4 regions of the Pseudomonas syringae pv. tomato str. DC3000 genome follow, and region 2 is predicted to be linked to each of the others. Evidence: predicted binding sites of a transcription regulator. Region 2 holds the regulator's gene; each other region holds the start of a gene.

The links. Region 2 encodes sigma-54, which starts transcription at its own class of promoters, with help from an activator protein. Its sites were predicted from a motif close to ANTGGCATNNANNTTGCTNT; they were not measured.
Region 1: the regulator sigma-54 is predicted to act here: its motif matches at 2,321-2,340, upstream of PSPTO_RS10665 (circularly permuted type 2 ATP-grasp protein).
Region 3: the regulator sigma-54 is predicted to act here: its motif matches at 2,003-2,022, upstream of PSPTO_RS10080 (flagellar basal body rod protein FlgF).
Region 4: the regulator sigma-54 is predicted to act here: its motif matches at 2,225-2,244, upstream of glnA (glutamate--ammonia ligase).

Annotation. Positions count from the first base shown of each region.
Region 1 is NC_004578.1:2,237,617-2,241,828, reverse strand. Features, by position in the region: gene PSPTO_RS10670 (alpha-E domain-containing protein) at 1-865, opposite strand, end outside; gene PSPTO_RS10665 (circularly permuted type 2 ATP-grasp protein) at 878-2,287, opposite strand; gene PSPTO_RS10660 (ribonuclease E inhibitor RraB) at 2,796-3,137, opposite strand; gene PSPTO_RS10655 (hypothetical protein) at 3,384-3,620, opposite strand; gene PSPTO_RS10650 (LTA synthase family protein) at 3,811-4,212, opposite strand, start outside.
Region 2 is NC_004578.1:5,015,897-5,020,108, forward strand. Features, by position in the region: gene lptA (lipopolysaccharide transport periplasmic protein LptA) at 1-424, shown strand, start outside; gene lptB (LPS export ABC transporter ATP-binding protein) at 425-1,150, shown strand; gene PSPTO_RS23070 (RNA polymerase factor sigma-54) at 1,333-2,826, shown strand; gene raiA (ribosome hibernation-promoting factor, HPF/YfiA family) at 2,901-3,209, shown strand; gene ptsN (PTS IIA-like nitrogen regulatory protein PtsN) at 3,221-3,685, shown strand; gene rapZ (RNase adapter RapZ) at 3,688-4,212, shown strand, end outside.
Region 3 is NC_004578.1:2,117,041-2,121,252, reverse strand. Features, by position in the region: gene flgH (flagellar basal body L-ring protein FlgH) at 1-290, opposite strand, end outside; gene flgG (flagellar basal-body rod protein FlgG) at 375-1,163, opposite strand; gene PSPTO_RS10080 (flagellar basal body rod protein FlgF) at 1,210-1,950, opposite strand; gene PSPTO_RS10075 (hypothetical protein) at 2,234-2,425, shown strand; gene PSPTO_RS10070 (flagellar hook-basal body complex protein) at 2,426-4,186, opposite strand.
Region 4 is NC_004578.1:390,630-394,841, reverse strand. Features, by position in the region: gene typA (translational GTPase TypA) at 1-413, opposite strand, end outside; gene thiI (tRNA uracil 4-sulfurtransferase ThiI) at 556-2,010, opposite strand; gene glnA (glutamate--ammonia ligase) at 2,346-3,752, shown strand; gene PSPTO_RS01890 (IS1182-like element ISPsy6 family transposase) at 3,877-4,212, shown strand, end outside.

The DNA.
Region 1 (4,212 bases), 2.8 Mb from region 2:
GGATCTCGTCGATACTGGTGTAGCGCAATCGTGCATCCATCTCGGCCGCCATGCGCTGCGCAGGTCGGCCGTTGACGCCGGGAAGACTGGCGAGAATGACATCCATCTCCTCCAGACAGGCGCGCAACGAACGCGGAATATCGGCACGCAGCAACAGCAGTTCAGCCACCTGACGCGCGCCCGGCGCATCCCGATAAACTTCAGTGTATGCCTCGAACGACGACAGTGCGCGCAACAAGGCGCTCCACTGGTAGTAACCTGCTGCCGAGTTGTCTGCGGCAGCGTTGGCCTGCGGCCCGCGCAGTTCGAGCATTTCGTAGCGCGCGTCGAGCATGCGCATGGTGTTGTCGGCGCGCTCGATGAATGTTCCAAGGCGAATGAAACGGAACGCATCGTTGCGCATGATGGTGCCGTAGGTTGCGCCGCGAAACAGGTGCGAGCGCTCTTTGACCCATTCGCAGAAGCGACTCATGCCATAGCGGGTCAGGCCCTGCTGGGCGATACCGCGAATTTCCAGCCAGGTGGAGTTGATGTTCTCCCACATGTCTGCGGTTATACGACCGCGTACCGCGTGCGCGCTGGCCCGTGCGGCCCCCAGGCAGCTGTAGATGCTGGCCGGGTTGGTCGCGTCCAGGGCGAAGAAATGCAGCATACGCTCGGCATGCAGCTCACCATGACGCTCGATGTAGGTTTCCAGCGTTCCGGTAATCAGCAACGGCATGGCTATTTCATCCAGCCCGTCGCCACGCCCGTCCTGGGGCATCAACGACAGCGAATAGCTTACGTCCAGCATTCGGGCGAGGTTCTCCGCTCGCTCCAGGTAACGCGACATCCAGAAAAGATCCGAGGCAGTTCTACTTAACATTGGCAGGCATCCTTAATCCTCGACCACCCAGGTGTCTTTGGTTCCGCCACCCTGAGACGAATTCACCACCAGTGAGCCTTCACGCAAGGCCACTCGGGTGAGCCCGCCAGGAACGACGCGGGTTTCGCGTCCTGACAGAACAAAGGGGCGTAAATCAATATGTCGCGGGGCGATACCGTTCTCGACAAACGTCGGACAGGTCGACAGGCACAATGTGGGTTGGGCGATGTACGCATGTGGCTTGGCTTTCAGCCGTGCGCGGAACGCTTCGATTTCAGCGGCGGTCGCTGCCGGGCCGACCAGCATGCCGTAGCCGCCGGAGCCCTGGGTTTCCTTGACGACCAGATCGCCGAGGTTGGCCAGCACATGGGACAGCTCTTCGGGCTTGCGGCACTGCCAGGTCGGCACGTTCTTGAGAATCGGCTCTTCGTCCAGGTAGAAACGAATCATGTCAGTGACATACGGGTAAACCGATTTGTCATCCGCAACGCCGGTGCCGATGGCATTGGCCAGCACCACATTGCCGGAGCGATAGGCCGCCAGCAGGCCAGGCACGCCCAGCATCGAATCAGGGTTGAACGCCAGCGGATCGAGAAACGCGTCGTCGAGGCGGCGGTAGATGACATCGACAGCCTTGGGGCCATCGGTGGTGCGCATGAACACACGGTCATCGCGGACAAACAGATCGGCACCTTCGACCAGCTCTACACCCATTTCGCGCGCCAGAAACGCGTGCTCGAAAAAGGCGCTGTTGAAACGCCCCGGCGTGAGGACCACGACGCTCGGGTTGTCCAGGTGGCTTGAACTCTTGAGCGTGTCGAGCAGCAGATTGGGGTAGTGATCGATCGGGGCAATGCGTTGTGCCGAGAACAGCTCGGGGAACAGACGCATCATCATCTTGCGGTCTTCGAGCATGTAGCTCACGCCACTCGGGGTGCGCAGGTTGTCTTCCAGCACGTAATACGTGCCATCACCGTCGCGAACCAGATCGACACCGGATACATGTGAATACAAATCGCGGTGCAGATTCAGGCCCTGCATCGCCAGTTGATATTGCTCGTTGGCAAGCACCTGTTCGGCAGGAATGATCCCGGCCTTGATGATGCGCTGATCGTGATAGAGATCGGCCAGAAACATGTTCAGCGCCTTGACGCGCTGAATGCAGCCACGCTCGACAATCCGCCACTCGCTGGCAGGAATGCTGCGCGGGATGGTGTCGAAAGGAATAAGCCGCTCGGTCCCCTGCTCATCGCCATACAGCGTGAACGTGATTCCCGCGCGGTGAAACAGCAGATCGGCTTCGCGCCTGCGTTGAGCCAAAAGCTCGGGAGGCGTGTCACCCAGCCAGCGGGCGAACTCCCGATAGTGCGGGCGAACTACACCGCCAGCGTCGTACATCTCGTCATAAAAGGTGCGGATCATGCCGTACTCCTTGTCACCATGGACACCAAGACCATCGCAAAGCCCGTGCCACCGGCATAAACGCTTCAATATCAGTAAGTTAGGTAAATACTCAACGCCCTGCGCACCATTCCTGTGCACTAAACGCCCAAGCCGATTCTTTTACGCTTCATTCGGAGGCGTCATTCAACCGTGAAATCTATGATCAGCATAGTCAGAGTTGATTTCCGCCAACGATATTAGTTCGCCATACTCACCAGCAACCGAGCAAACAGGGCACCAAACGCCGCTTTTTGCCTCACGCAGCATATTGCAGAACAGGCGACATTTGCCTGCCGAATTTAAACAGACTTCCCTTTGAGCCACTCGTTTGAGTGGCTTTTTTTTGACCACTGTTTATGACACTGCTCGTATTTCTGCGCGAAGACCGGGCCTGGCACATCAAACAGCGCGAGCAGAAACAAAACCGGCCGATCCGGAAAGTCATCCCGAATCAGCCGGCAGTGTGCTGCTTCCCGATCAGGCAACATCAAGCGTGCAGTCTTCTGATCTCCTGAGTGACACCCCAGCCTTCCACTTCTCCGTCCATGGGTGAAATCACCATCTGAAAGTCCTGTTCGAAATCACCGATACCGTCGTAAGTGGCATACATCACTTTGCTCAGTTGCAGGTGCCAGGCACCGTCATCACGTACGTTTATCTGGGTATTGAGGGATTCGCCGCGAAATTGCTCTGCAGCCTGCCGTGCCCGTTCCTCGTCCGGGAAAATGGCGTAGAACTCGATGGGATAGATTCGCGCGAAATCGAAACCGCCTTCTTTCATGCGGCGCAGTACATTACTGCTGATGTCCTCTTGATAGGCTGTGCTCATGAAACGTCCTCCTATGCAACGATAGATAGAGTTTCAACTCTTCCAGAGCGACCACCGGATCGGGGGCCACCGCACGACAGATAATCCGGCGTGGGGAATCAAGCATGTAGCTGACCAGACCGGGCCTGCGCGCAGGCCGGGAATCGAGAGGTCAGAGGCCGGGTGAATGGCCTTATCTGCAGAGTAGCCCTATCGCGGACCGGATGCCAAGTGATTGCCACGAAAAGGTTTTTGATCGATGAACGATCAGCTCATTTCTGTGATGGAAATGATCTGCACGCTGTTATGGTCTTTGAGTGTCTTCACGGTAGGCTCGTCGGTACGCCCGTCCAGATCGTTGAGGTCCAGCTCATCGGTGACCGGATACAGGTCCTTGCGCAGAAGACGTGCAACCTCCTCCTCGCTGGGACGCTCTGCAAAGCCGGCCTCAAGGCGCTGCTGCACACCATCCTTGTCAAGGTACAAAATGGCCCACTGTTTCATCAATGCCTCCAGAACGAAGCCAGGCACTCTGGCTTATGTGATAAGGACCTTTTGAGCCGCGCATTCGTTCCACCGGATTCGTGTCACGCGGCCAGCACTGGCGCATGAAAAAGGCCCTCGCAGCGGGTGCGGAGGGCCTTTGTCTGTTGCGTGATCCGACTCGCCGGTTATCCGGACGAGTCGGTCTTCATCAGTTGCGGTTCTTGCTGGCCTCGACACCGGCCGTGTTGTCCAGAAGGCTCTTTGTCGCCGTCTGCAGGAAGCTTTCGAGCTTGCGCTTGAGCTCCTGTGTGTCCGGCGCATCGGGCACTTCTTCGGCAGACGGTTTGGCACCCAGCGTATAGGTCAGCAGCTTGGCGGGCATCTCCGTCGGTTCGATGAGAATGCGGTTGCCACTGATGATGGCGACCACCTGCTCACTGCCCGACGGCTTGATCACACCAAAGCCCTTGTCGCCTTCCGGCAGGTTCAACAGGTCGCGTCCCCAGCACTGGTTGCGGTTCAGACCGCCCAGGCGGCCCATGATGGTGGGCACGACATCGACCTGCGTACCGACGATGCTGCTGCGCTGTCCGAACTTCTCCTGTACACC
Region 2 (4,212 bases):
CGATGACAAGAAAGGCGTGGCGACCTACAAAGGTAACGTCATCATCACCCAGGGCTCGATGAAAATCACCGGCAACACCGTGACGATCACTCGTAATGCCCAGGGCGAAGTCGATGTGTTTACCTCGGTCGGCAACCTGGCCTACTACGAGCAGAAGCCTGCCGTGGACAAACCGATCGTGCAGGCATACGCCATCACCATTCAGTATTACGCCGGGCAGGACCGTATTGTCCTGATCGACAAGGCCAAGGTCGTCAATGACGGCAACACGTCAGAAGGCGAGAAAATCGTCTATGACACCGTCAGGCAGGTCGTCAGCGCCGGCCGGGCCAATGGCGGCGCCAAGGTGACCACACCACGTCCGCGTATCGACATGGTCATCCAGCCGAAAAAGAAAACCGATCAACCGCAGAAGGCCCCGTAAATGGCAACGCTCAAAGCCCAGCATCTGGCTAAAAGCTACAAGAGCCGACAGGTCGTACGCGATGTGAGTATCTCCATCGACAGCGGCCAGATCGTCGGCTTGCTGGGCCCCAACGGCGCCGGCAAGACCACGTGCTTCTACATGATCGTGGGTCTGGTCCAGGCTGATCAGGGTCGCGTGCTGATTGACGATCTGGACATCAGCCACCAGCCCATGCACGGCCGCGCACGCGCCGGTATTGGCTATCTGCCGCAGGAAGCCTCGATCTTCCGCAAGCTGTCGGTGTCCGACAACATCATGGCGATTCTCGAAACCCGCAAGGAACTCGACGCCGGGGCTCGCCGCAAGGAGCTGGAAAGTCTCCTGCAGGAGTTTCACATCACCCACATTCGCGACAACCTGGGCATGAGCCTGTCGGGTGGTGAGCGTCGCCGTGTGGAGATTGCCCGTGCGCTGGCCACGTCGCCCAAGTTCATCCTGCTGGACGAACCGTTCGCAGGCGTCGACCCGATTTCGGTGGGTGATATCAAGCAGATCATTCACCATCTCAAGGCCAAGGGTATCGGCGTACTGATCACAGACCACAACGTCCGTGAAACGCTGGACATCTGCGAAACCGCCTACATCGTCAACGATGGGCAACTGATCGCAGAAGGCGACTCCGAGACCATTCTGGCGAATCAACTGGTGAAAGAGGTCTACCTCGGTCACGAATTCCGCCTTTAATCGGCTGCCCTTTGCGCTTCGCGGCCGATTGATGCCCATGCAGTGTGTTGACAATATTTTATTTGTCATACCACTCTAGGCAAAGGCACAGGTTTCAGGCATATAATTTGCTTAAGTTGGCGCCCCGGCGCCTGTAGTAGATGGCGCGTGCGCGCCGGCGAATAAGGTGTTTAGCCCCTGCCATGAAACCATCGCTAGTCTTGAGAATGGGCCAGCAGCTGACGATGACACCGCAGCTGCAACAGGCAATCCGCTTACTTCAGCTTTCCACTCTGGACCTCCAGCAGGAGATTCAGGAGGCGCTGGAGTCAAACCCTATGCTGGAACGGCAGGAAGAAGGCGACGACTTCGACAACTCCGACCCGCTTGCCGACAACATCGAACAAAAGCCCAACCCCGACGTTCAGGAACCGACCTACCAGGAATCCGCGCCTACCGTGGACAACCTCGAGGACGGCGAATGGAGCGAGCGCATTCCCAATGAACTGCCGGTCGATACTGCCTGGGAAGATGTCTACCAGACCAGCGCCAGCAGCCTGCCCAGCAACGATGATGACGAGTGGGACTTCACCACCCGTACTTCGGCCGGCGAAAGCCTGCAAAGCCACCTGCTGTGGCAACTGAACGTCGCACCGATGTCCGACAAGGATCGCCTGGTCGCCGTCACGCTGATCGACTGCATCAACAATCAGGGCTATCTGGACGAGACGCTTGAAGAGATTCTCGAGTCTTTCGACCCGGAACTGGACATAGAACTCGACGAAATCGAAGCCGTACTGCACCGCATCCAGCAGTTTGAACCTGCGGGCATCGGCGCGCGCAATCTCAGTGAATGCCTGCTGCTGCAATTGCGCCAGTTGCCGGCGAAGACGCCTTGGCTGACAGAAGCGCAGCGACTGGTCACCGACTATATCGACCTGCTGGGCAGCCGTGACTATGGCCAGTTGATGCGCCGCATGAAGCTCAAGGAAGACGAGCTGCGTCAGGTCATCGAGCTGGTCCAGAGCCTCAACCCGCGCCCGGGTTCGCAAATCGAATCCACAGAAGCCGAATATGTCATCCCTGATGTGATCGTGCGCAAGGACAACGAGCGCTGGCTGGTCGAGCTCAATCAGGAGTCGGTACCGCGTCTGCGCGTCAACCCGCAATACGCAGGCTTCGTGCGTCGCGCCGATACCAGCGCCGACAACACCTTCATGCGCAACCAGTTGCAGGAAGCCCGCTGGTTCATCAAGAGCCTGCAGAGCCGCAACGAAACGCTGATGAAGGTCGCCACGCAGATCGTAGAGCATCAGCGCGGTTTCCTCGAGTACGGCGACGAGGCCATGAAGCCGCTCGTCCTGCACGATATCGCCGAAGCGGTAGGCATGCACGAGTCGACGATCTCGCGGGTGACCACGCAGAAATTCATGCACACCCCACGCGGTATTTACGAGCTGAAATACTTCTTCTCGAGCCACGTGAGCACCTCCGAGGGCGGCGAATGCTCGTCCACGGCAATTCGCGCAATCATCAAAAAACTGGTGGCTGCGGAAAATCAGAAAAAGCCGTTGAGTGATAGCAAGATCGCTGGTTTACTGGAGGCACAAGGCATTCAAGTAGCCCGTCGCACAGTCGCCAAGTACCGCGAGTCACTCGGGATAGCGCCTTCCAGTGAGCGTAAGCGATTGATGTGATGCAGGCCGAGCCAAAGCGTCCCAGCGGCAGGCACCACGCCTGCCTCTTATGCACTGGCAAAGGAGAAAACTGTATGCAAGTCAACATCAGTGGACACCAACTGGAAGTGACCAAACCCCTTCGCGAATACGTTGAGCTCAAGCTCAAGAAGCTCGAGGGGCACTTTGACAAGATTACAAACGTGCAGGTCACGATGGCGGTCGAAAAGCTCAAGCAGAAGATCGAAGCCACGCTGCATATCCACGGTGGGGAGGTAGTTGCCAATGCTGAACATGACGACATGTATGCTGCCATCGACCTGCTCACTGACAAGCTCGACAGACAATTGCTCAAGCATAAGGAAAAGCAGCAAAGCATCCTCAAAGGTGCGGCCGCTCGCTAACGCCCATTTAAATGATCCTAATTGAAAATATCCTGACCCCCGGCCGTTCGCTCGTGAACGTGCCGGGAGGCAGCAAAAAGCGTGTACTCGAAGAAATCGCCAACCTGATCGGTCGTGAAGTACAGGGCATGGATTCGGACACGGTGTTTACAAGCCTCGTTGCCCGCGAAAAGCTGGGATCGACCGGTTTCGGCAACGGTATTGCCATCCCTCATTGCCGCCTCCCCGGCTGTGACGAACCCGTCAGTGCGGTCATTCACCTCGCCAACCCTATCGACTTCGATGCTATCGATGGCGCACCAGTGGACCTGCTTTTCGTGTTGCTGGTCCCGCAAGCCGCCACCGATGCACACCTGGAGCTGCTGCGCCAGATCGCCAGCATGCTTGACCGCGCCGATGTGCGTGAACGCCTACGCAGTGCCAAAAGCGGTGAAGCGCTTTATCAAGTGGTGCTGGACGTGCAGAACGGCCACTGACCATGCGCATGATCATCGTCAGCGGCCGCTCCGGCTCAGGCAAGAGTACGGCGCTCGATGTGCTGGAAGACAACGGTTTCTATTGCGTCGACAACCTGCCAGCCGGCCTGCTGCCGGAACTGGCCGAGCGCGCGCTGATCAACACCGAACTGGCTGAACCGCTGCTGGCAGTTTCCATCGATGCACGCAATCTGCCCAGCCACCTCACACGCTTCCCGCAGATGCTGGATGAAGTGCGCTCACGCAATATCCAATGCGACGTGCTTTACCTGGACGCCGACGAAGCCACCCTGCTCAAGCGTTTCTCGGAAACCCGACGTCGCCACCCGCTGAGCACAGCGGACCGCTCGCTGGCTGAGGCGATACGGGACGAGACCACCCTGCTCGGCCCGATCATCGACCTGGCCGATCTGAAAATCAACACCACTCACCTGAACCTGTACCAGCTGCGTGACGCTCTGAAACTGCGCCTGCTGAACAAGCCCGAGCCGGGTACGGCTTTCCTGATCGAGTCGTTCGGCTTCAAG
Region 3 (4,212 bases), 2.9 Mb from region 2:
TTGCTCATTGCCGAGGTCGCCGCCTTGCTCGCTGCCATGCGCTCGGAGAGCGTGATGGTGATGATGTCGCCGACGCGGAACGCCTTGCGGTCGCCGTACAGGTTCTGCTCGAAGCCGGCCTGATAGATAGCGCCATTGTTCGAAGCGGCCGACATGGGCGTACGCGGCAACACCGGAGCGTAGTAAGGGTCATTGGGCTTGGCCGTCGGCGCAACACAGCCAGACAGCAGGGTGATCCCGCACAATGAAGCGATCAACACTGAAAAACGCGGAAAACCAGGGCGGTTCATGACACTTGAAACCTCGCGGTGTAGCAGGCGCTTATCAGGCGCCCCTTCGGATTGAGCAGTTTTACCAACAGCAACATCAGGGCCTTACAGGTTCTGAGTCAGGTTTTGCAGCATCTGGTCAGCCGTCGAGATCACTTTGGAGTTCATCTCGTAAGCGCGCTGGGTCGTGATCATGTTGACCAGTTCCTCGACGGTGCTGACGTTGGAGTTTTCCAGAGTGTTCTGCAGGGTCGGGCCCAGGCCGTTGAGGCCGGGCGTGCCGATCTGCGGCGCGCCGCTCGAACCGGTTTCCAGGTACAGGTTGCCACCGATGGCCTGCAGGCCGGCCGGGTTGATGAAGTCGGCGGTCTGGATGTTGCCGATGATCTGCGGCGTGGCGGTTGCACCTGCCAGCGTCACCGAAACAGTACCGTCCTGGCCGACCGTGAAGGTCTGGGCATTCTGCGGAACCACAATCGCAGGCTCCAGAGCGTAGCCATTGGCAGTGACGATCTGGCCGTTGGCGTCCAGGTGGAACGTACCGTCGCGGCTGTAGGCCACGGTGCCGTCAGGCTGGGTCACCTGGAAGAAACCGCGACCGTTGACCGCCAGGTCCAGCGGGTTGTTGGTGGTTTGCAGGCTGCCAGCAGTGAAGTTCTTCTGCGTGCCGACGATGCGCACACCGGTACCCAGTTGCAGGCCCGATGGCAGCTCGCTGTCCTGAGTGGACTGAGCACCTGGCTGACGCTTGATCTGATACAGCAGGTCCTGGAACTCGGCACGATCACTCTTGAAACCTGTGGTCGAAACGTTCGCCAGGTTGTTGGAGATGGTGGTCAGGTTGGTGTCCTGAGCGGCAAGGCCGGTTTTGGCGACGTATAGTGCAGGAAGCATGTGTGTTCTCCTCAAGCGCCGGTTTGTCGGCGCAAGCTGTCATTGATTAGCCAAGTTGCAAGACGCGAGCCATCGACTGGTCGTCTTCTTCGGCGGTCTTCATCATCTTGACGTGCAATTCGAATTGACGGGACAAGGCCAGCACCGAAGTCATTTCCTCGACCGCATTGACGTTGCTCGCCTGCAGAAAGCCGGACTCGACCTGAACGGTGGCGTCTGCATCGGCAGGCCGGCCGCTCTTGGTGTGGATCAGGCCATCGGGGCCTTTTTCCATGGTCTTGAGGTCAGGCTTGACCAGCTTGATACGGTCGACCTGCGCCATTACCTGCGGGCTCTCGCCCAGCGAGCGAATGCTGATTGTGCCGTCGGCGCCGATCTCGATCTGCTGCTGCGGCGGCACGGCAATCGGACCGCCGTTGCCCATTACCGGCAAACCACTGCCGTCGCGCAACACGCCCAGGGCATCGATGTTCATGCCGGAGCTGCGTGTGTAGGCTTCGCCACCGTCGGGAGTCTGCACGGCAATCCAGCCATCGCCCTTGATGGCGATGTCCAGTTCGCGGCCGGTCTCGACCATCGCGCCACCGGAGAAGTCAGTACCCGGACGCTCGCTCATGGCGTAGGCACGCGACGGCATGACCTCGCCAAACACCGGCATCGAGCGGGCCTGTTCAAGGTCACGCATGAAGCCATTGGTCGAAACGTTTGCCAGGTTGTTGGCGTGAGCCTTCTGCGCAATCGCGTTTTCGGATGCACCGCTCATGGCGACGTAAAGCAACTTGTCCACAGTCTTCCTCCTCCGACAGACGCTTGCCGCCTGTAGCTGTTCTGAAAGGGTTAAAGCAATTTTTGAACCAACTTGTCAGCCTCGATACAAATGCCTGATTAACCAGCAAAAACCGGCACGCGACGATCACCTTCAGGCAAAGCGCCATCCAATAGCGGCGGCGGACTGCCGCCTGCTGATCATCGAGCAGGACACACCGCCAAAAAAACTTCATCGATACGCGCTAACAGGCTAATCGACAGTGATAATCTTGCAGGCACCGCAACCCTGAACGGGAACCGTCATGCTTTTTCGTGTGTGCGTTGTCGGCGTCGCGACCGCGAGCCTGATGACCTTCGCCCTGCTCTGCCAGGCCGCCCCTGCGCACTATTACCGCTGGCAGGGCGACAGCCGGATTGTCTGCGCCCAGACCAGCCCGGGGCCGGGCTGGACCCGCCTGAAAGGTCACTTCGTCAAATCCGACTGCTCAATCTGATCAGGTTGACTGAATCAGCGTCTGCATGACCGTCGCCTCCGTCGATATCGCCTTGGAGTTGGCTTGATACGCCGTCTGCGCCTGAATCAACGCAATCAGTTCATCGGCCAATACCACATTGGAGCCCTCCAGCGCGCCGCCGACCAGACTGCCCAGCGTGCCGACGCCCGGCACCTCGTAATCGGCAACGCCCGACTCTGCGGACTCTGTCCAGCGCGTATCGCTGCGCGCCTGCAAGCCCTGCGGGTTGGCGAAGCTGGCAAGGATCACCTGGCCGATATTCTTGTTCATGCCGTTGGTAAAACCGGCACGCAGAATGCCATCGCGCCCCACACTCAGACTGCTCAACTGCCCCGCCGCATGCCCGTCCACGTGGGTCGAGGAACGCGAGCTGGCAGCGTTGTGCTGTAGCAGGTTGGTGAAGTCCAGTTCAATGCCGTTTGCACTGCCGGCCGCGCCGTTGGACACCCAGCGATCCTGCCCCGTTACCCGCTCGGCAGGCATTGCCGGCGTCCAGCCGTTAAGCTGCAGCCCGCCGCCGTTGGTGCTCACCAGCCCCGAACTGCCGGTCAGCGAACGCACCGAACCGCCGGAATCAAAAACGATGTTAGCCGTCAGCGGCTCGGTGGAATCGGGCATCTGCGGGTTGCGCCCGTCAATCAGTACATGCATGCGCCAACTGTTGTTGCCATCCTTGACGAAATACTGTTTCAGCTCGTGCTGATTGCCCTGACTGTCAAAAATCGCATTGGCAAACATATCGCTGTAGGTTTTCAGGTCCAGCGAATCAAACGCCGGAACGGGTCGATCCATCACCGCGTCGGCCGGATCAAGCATACTGGCTGACCCATCGATCAACGGCAGCGAAACCGCACCGCCACTGGCCGCGCCATTGCTCATCCAGGCCCCATTCACCTCGTGAGCCGGCCGCCAGCCCTGCAGGGCAAACTCGGTGTCGGAAATCTTGCGCAGGTGCTGACTATTGCCGCTGTACGACAGTGACCCGTTGGGCTTTTGCTCGAGGGTGACGTGTAAAGGGGCCACGCTGTTGGGGTCCACCGGATTACGCCCGTCGACCAGCACATACATCGACCACTGGCTGTCGCCGGTCTTGACGAAATACTGCTTGAGTTCATGATCTGCCGCGGGCACCGCGCCAGCACCAGTGCCAGACCCTGCGTCCTGAATGGTTCGGCCGATGGCACGGGTGTAAGTGGCGGGGTCGGCAGGGTCGAACGCCGGCAACCGGGCAAGTGACGGCAGCGAGGCGTCGAGGTTAATGTTCTCGGCAACCCGCGTCGTGGCTCTGGCAGCCACATTCGAGGTGTCAATCTGCAGGTCGGTGCGCAGGCCGCGCATGATCTCGCCATTATCGTTGGCAGCGTATCCCTGCAGGCGTCCGCCCTCGCTGTCGACGACGAAATTGGCCGCATCCTTGAGGAAAGCTCCGGCCCGGGTATAGGCAAGCGATCCTTTGTCGCTCACCACAAAAAAACCGTTGCCCTGAATGCGCATGTCCAGCGGGTTGCCGGACGTGGTCATGCTGTCGCCCTGATTGAAATTCTGCTGAGTTGCGGCAAGGCGCACACCGTCGCCAATCGCATTGCGGCCACTGCCCAACTGGGCAGATGAATACAGCGCCGAGAACTGCGCCCGCGATGATTTGAAACCGATGGTCCCGGAGTTGGCAATATTGTTGCCCGCCACTTCCAGCCTTTTGTTTGCAGCGTTAATACCACTGATCGCTGTATTGAATGACATGAGCACTTCCTTGCCACACGTGGCAG
Region 4 (4,212 bases), 1.8 Mb from region 2:
TCCGGACGCGCGCCTGGACGGTCAACCTTGTTGATGACCACGATTGGACGCAGGCCGGCTTCGAAAGCCTTCTTGGTCACAAAGCGGGTTTGCGGCATAGGGCCGTCCTGGGCATCGACCAGCAGCAGTACGGAGTCAACCATCGACATCACGCGCTCTACTTCACCACCGAAGTCGGCGTGGCCCGGGGTGTCCACGATGTTGATGTGGTAGCCATTCCAGTTGATCGCGGTGTTCTTCGCGAGAATGGTAATACCGCGCTCTTTTTCCTGGTCGTTGGAGTCCATCACGCGCTCATCGTTGAGCTCGCCGCGCTCCAGAGTGCCGGATTGACGCAGGAGTTTGTCTACCAGGGTGGTCTTACCATGGTCAACGTGAGCAATGATGGCGATGTTGCGTAGATTTTCGATCACTTGTGTATCTCGATCAGAGGATTCGGTCTGCTGCCTGTTTACAGGCAGCGATTACTATTTCGAGTCGGCAAAAGCCGTTACGGCATGACGACTGGTGTCGGGGGGCCGGTGACGCAAGCCACAGGCAAACAGCCCCGGGCACTTAGCTCGGTCGATAAACGCGCACATTGGCATGCCCCTCACTGAGCAAATGGTGAGCATGCAGGCGACTCATGACGCCTTTGTCGCAATACAAAAGGTACTGGCGCGTGTCATCCAGTGCCTTGAAACGGCTGTTCAGTGCGTAGAACGGCAACGTCTGTATCTCCACGCCGGGCACTTGCAGCGGCTGGTCTTCCTGGGCATCCGGGTGACGGATGTCGATGATGACCTGGCCGGCCAGCGCCTGGCTGACTTCTTCGATGTCGATATTGCGGCTCAGATCGTCGATGACCCGATCGATCGAAACCAGCTTGGCGCGCTCGAGCGCCTGCTCGAGAATCGCCATGTCGAACTGTTGTTCTTCGTACTCAACGCGATTTCGCTTGGCGTTGGTCTTCGGGTTGACCGAAATCACCCCGCAATACTCGGGCATGTGCCGGGCAAAATCGGCAGTGCCGATTTCAGTCGCCAGGTCCACGATGTCCTGCTTGTGGGTTGCAACCAGCGGTCGCAACACCAGTTTGTCGGTGGCCGCGTCGATCAGCGACAGGTTCGGCAGTGTCTGGCTGGCAACCTGTGAAATCGCTTCGCCCGTCACCAGCACGTCGATTTCGAGACGATCAGCCACAGCGGATGCAGCGCGTAACATCATACGCTTCAAAACTACACCCATATGACTGTTATCGACTTTCTGCAGAATTTCTCCGAGAACTTCCTCGAAAGGCACGCTGACAAACAGCACACGCTGCGAACTGCCGTACTTCTTCCAGATGAAATGCGCGACTTCCATCACGCCCAGTTCATGGGCACGACCGCCCAGATTGAAGAAGCAGAAGTGCGCCATAAGGCCGCGGCGCATGATCTGGTAGGCCGCAACGGTCGAATCGAACCCGCCGGACATCAATACCAGGGTCTGCTCCAGCGCGCCCAAAGGATAGCCGCCCATGCCCTTGTGCTGGTCATGAACAACAAACAACCGTTGGTCGCGAATTTCCATCCGCACGACCAGATCGGGCTTTTTCAGCTCGATCCCGGCCGCGCCGCATTGCATGCGCAACTGGCTGCCGACGTATTTTTCGACGTCCATCGAGCTGAAATCGTGACGACCGGCGCGTTTGCAGCGCACTGAAAACATCGTGCCCGGCAACAGATCGGCGTAGTGCAGTTTGCACTTGGCGACCACGTCATCCATGTCGCCCAGCGGGTACTCGGCCACCTGCAGAAAGTTGGCAATCCCCGGCATGCAGCTAAGCCGGTCCCTTATGCCCTGCAGCACTTTGGGGTCGGTCAGACGGGTTTCGACCTCAAGGTTGTCCCATACGCCACCCACGACAATGTCCGCGTCCAGTTCACGGAGCACGGTACGAATGTTCTTGCCCAGCTGCCGGATGAATTTCTTGCGCACCGGCGGGCTTTTGATGGTGATTTCTGGGAAAACTTTAACGATTAGTTTCATGGAAACAGAGCGTGAGGTGCCGACTGAAAAAGGGGGGCGCGGATTATAGCGGAAATTGCTCAACGTTTAACCAGTTATCGTACACGCAATCGTCGACGCACCAAAAAGAGTCAGCACAACAAATGACAGCGCCATAACGGTGCGTGATTTTCCCGGAAGACGCGTTTTCATCCCCTGAAAGCCGGCTTTTGAAGCAAAAAACCCAACTCGGGGCACTGGCATGCAAATTGCTCCCTTGTGAGGCAGGTTGCCTTGGCAGAATACTCGCGCCGGCATCACCCAAATTCAAGGGACCCAGCCTATAGAAGGCGGTCCTTAGCCACCCGGAGGACACCATGTCGAAGTCGGTTCAACTCATCAAAGATCATGACGTTAAGTGGATTGATCTGCGCTTCACGGACACTAAAGGTACGCAGCACCACGTGACCATGCCAGCTCGCGATGCGCTGGAAGACGACTTCTTCGAAGTCGGCAAGATGTTCGACGGCTCCTCCATCTCTGGCTGGAAAGGCATCGAAGCCTCCGACATGATCCTGCTGCCGGACGACGAAACCGCAGTTCTGGATCCGTTCACCGAAGAGCCGACCCTGATTCTGGTGTGCGACATCATCGAACCGTCGACCATGCAAGGTTACGACCGTGACCCACGCGCCATTGCTCGTCGCGCCGAGGAATACCTGAAGTCCACCGGTATCGGTGACACCGTATTCGCAGGTCCGGAGCCAGAATTCTTCATCTTCGACGAAGTGAAATTCAAATCCGACATCTCCGGTTCCATGTTCAAGATCTACTCTGAACAAGGTTCGTGGATGTCCGACCAGGATGTGGAAGGCGGCAACAAAGGCCACCGCCCTGGCATCAAAGGTGGTTACTTCCCGGTTCCGCCGTTTGACCATGACCACGAAATCCGTACCGCCATGTGCAATGCTCTGGAAGAAATGGGCCAGACCGTTGAAGTTCACCACCACGAAGTGGCGACCGCTGGCCAGAACGAAATCGGCGTGAAGTTCAATACGCTGGTCAAGAAGGCTGACGAAGTTCAGACCCTGAAGTACGTTGTTCACAACGTTGCTGACGCTTATGGCCGCACTGCGACCTTCATGCCAAAGCCTCTGTACGGTGACAACGGTTCGGGCATGCACGTGCACATGTCCATCGCCAAAGATGGCAAAAACACCTTCGCAGGTGAAGGCTATGCCGGCCTGTCCGACATCGCGCTGTACTTCATCGGCGGCATCATCAAGCACGGTAAAGCCCTGAACGGCTTCACCAACCCGGCAACCAACTCCTACAAGCGTCTGGTTCCAGGCTTCGAAGCCCCGGTCATGCTGGCCTACTCGGCACGTAACCGCTCTGCCTCGATCCGTATTCCTTACGTCAACAGCCCACGCGGCCGTCGTATCGAAGCACGCTTCCCGGATCCGGCAGCCAACCCGTACCTGGCCTTCGCGGCTCTGTTGATGGCTGGCCTGGACGGCATCCAGAACAAGATCCACCCTGGCGACGCAGCTGACAAAAACCTGTATGACCTGCCGCCTGAAGAGGCCAAAGAGATCCCACAGGTTTGCGGCAGCCTGAAAGAAGCGCTGGAAGAACTGGACAAGGGCCGTGCGTTCCTGACCAAAGGCGGCGTATTCAGCGACGACTTCATCGACGCTTACATCGCACTGAAAAGCGAAGAAGAAATCCGCGTTCGCACCTTCGTGCACCCACTGGAATACGAGCTTTACTACAGCTGCTGATCCAGCCGCGCCAGCATTGATGGCGTAACAAGAGACCTCCTTCGCAGACTGTGTGAAAACCTAGCAATCTGCGCAGCGCTCAAAGAAAATGCTCCGTATCGAAAGATACAGAGCATTTTTCGTTATGGCCTACATCCAAGGTGAGTCCCGCAGCCAGACCAGCCTATTCCCGGTCTCGCTGGAAGAGTTGATCCCCGAGGATCACCTCGTTCGTGTCATTGACCTGTACGTTGCCAAGCTCGATCTGGTGCAACTGGGCTTCGATAAAGCGATTCCAAAAAGCACGGGGCGCCCTGCTTATGATCCCGCCGATCAGCTAAGACTCTACCTCTACGGCTATTTTCAGCGGATTCGCTCATCGCGACGTCTTGAAGCCGAGTGTCAGCGCAACATCGAAGTGATGTGGCTGATCAACCGGCTCAAGCCCGACTTCAAGACCATCGCCGACTTTCGCAAGAAC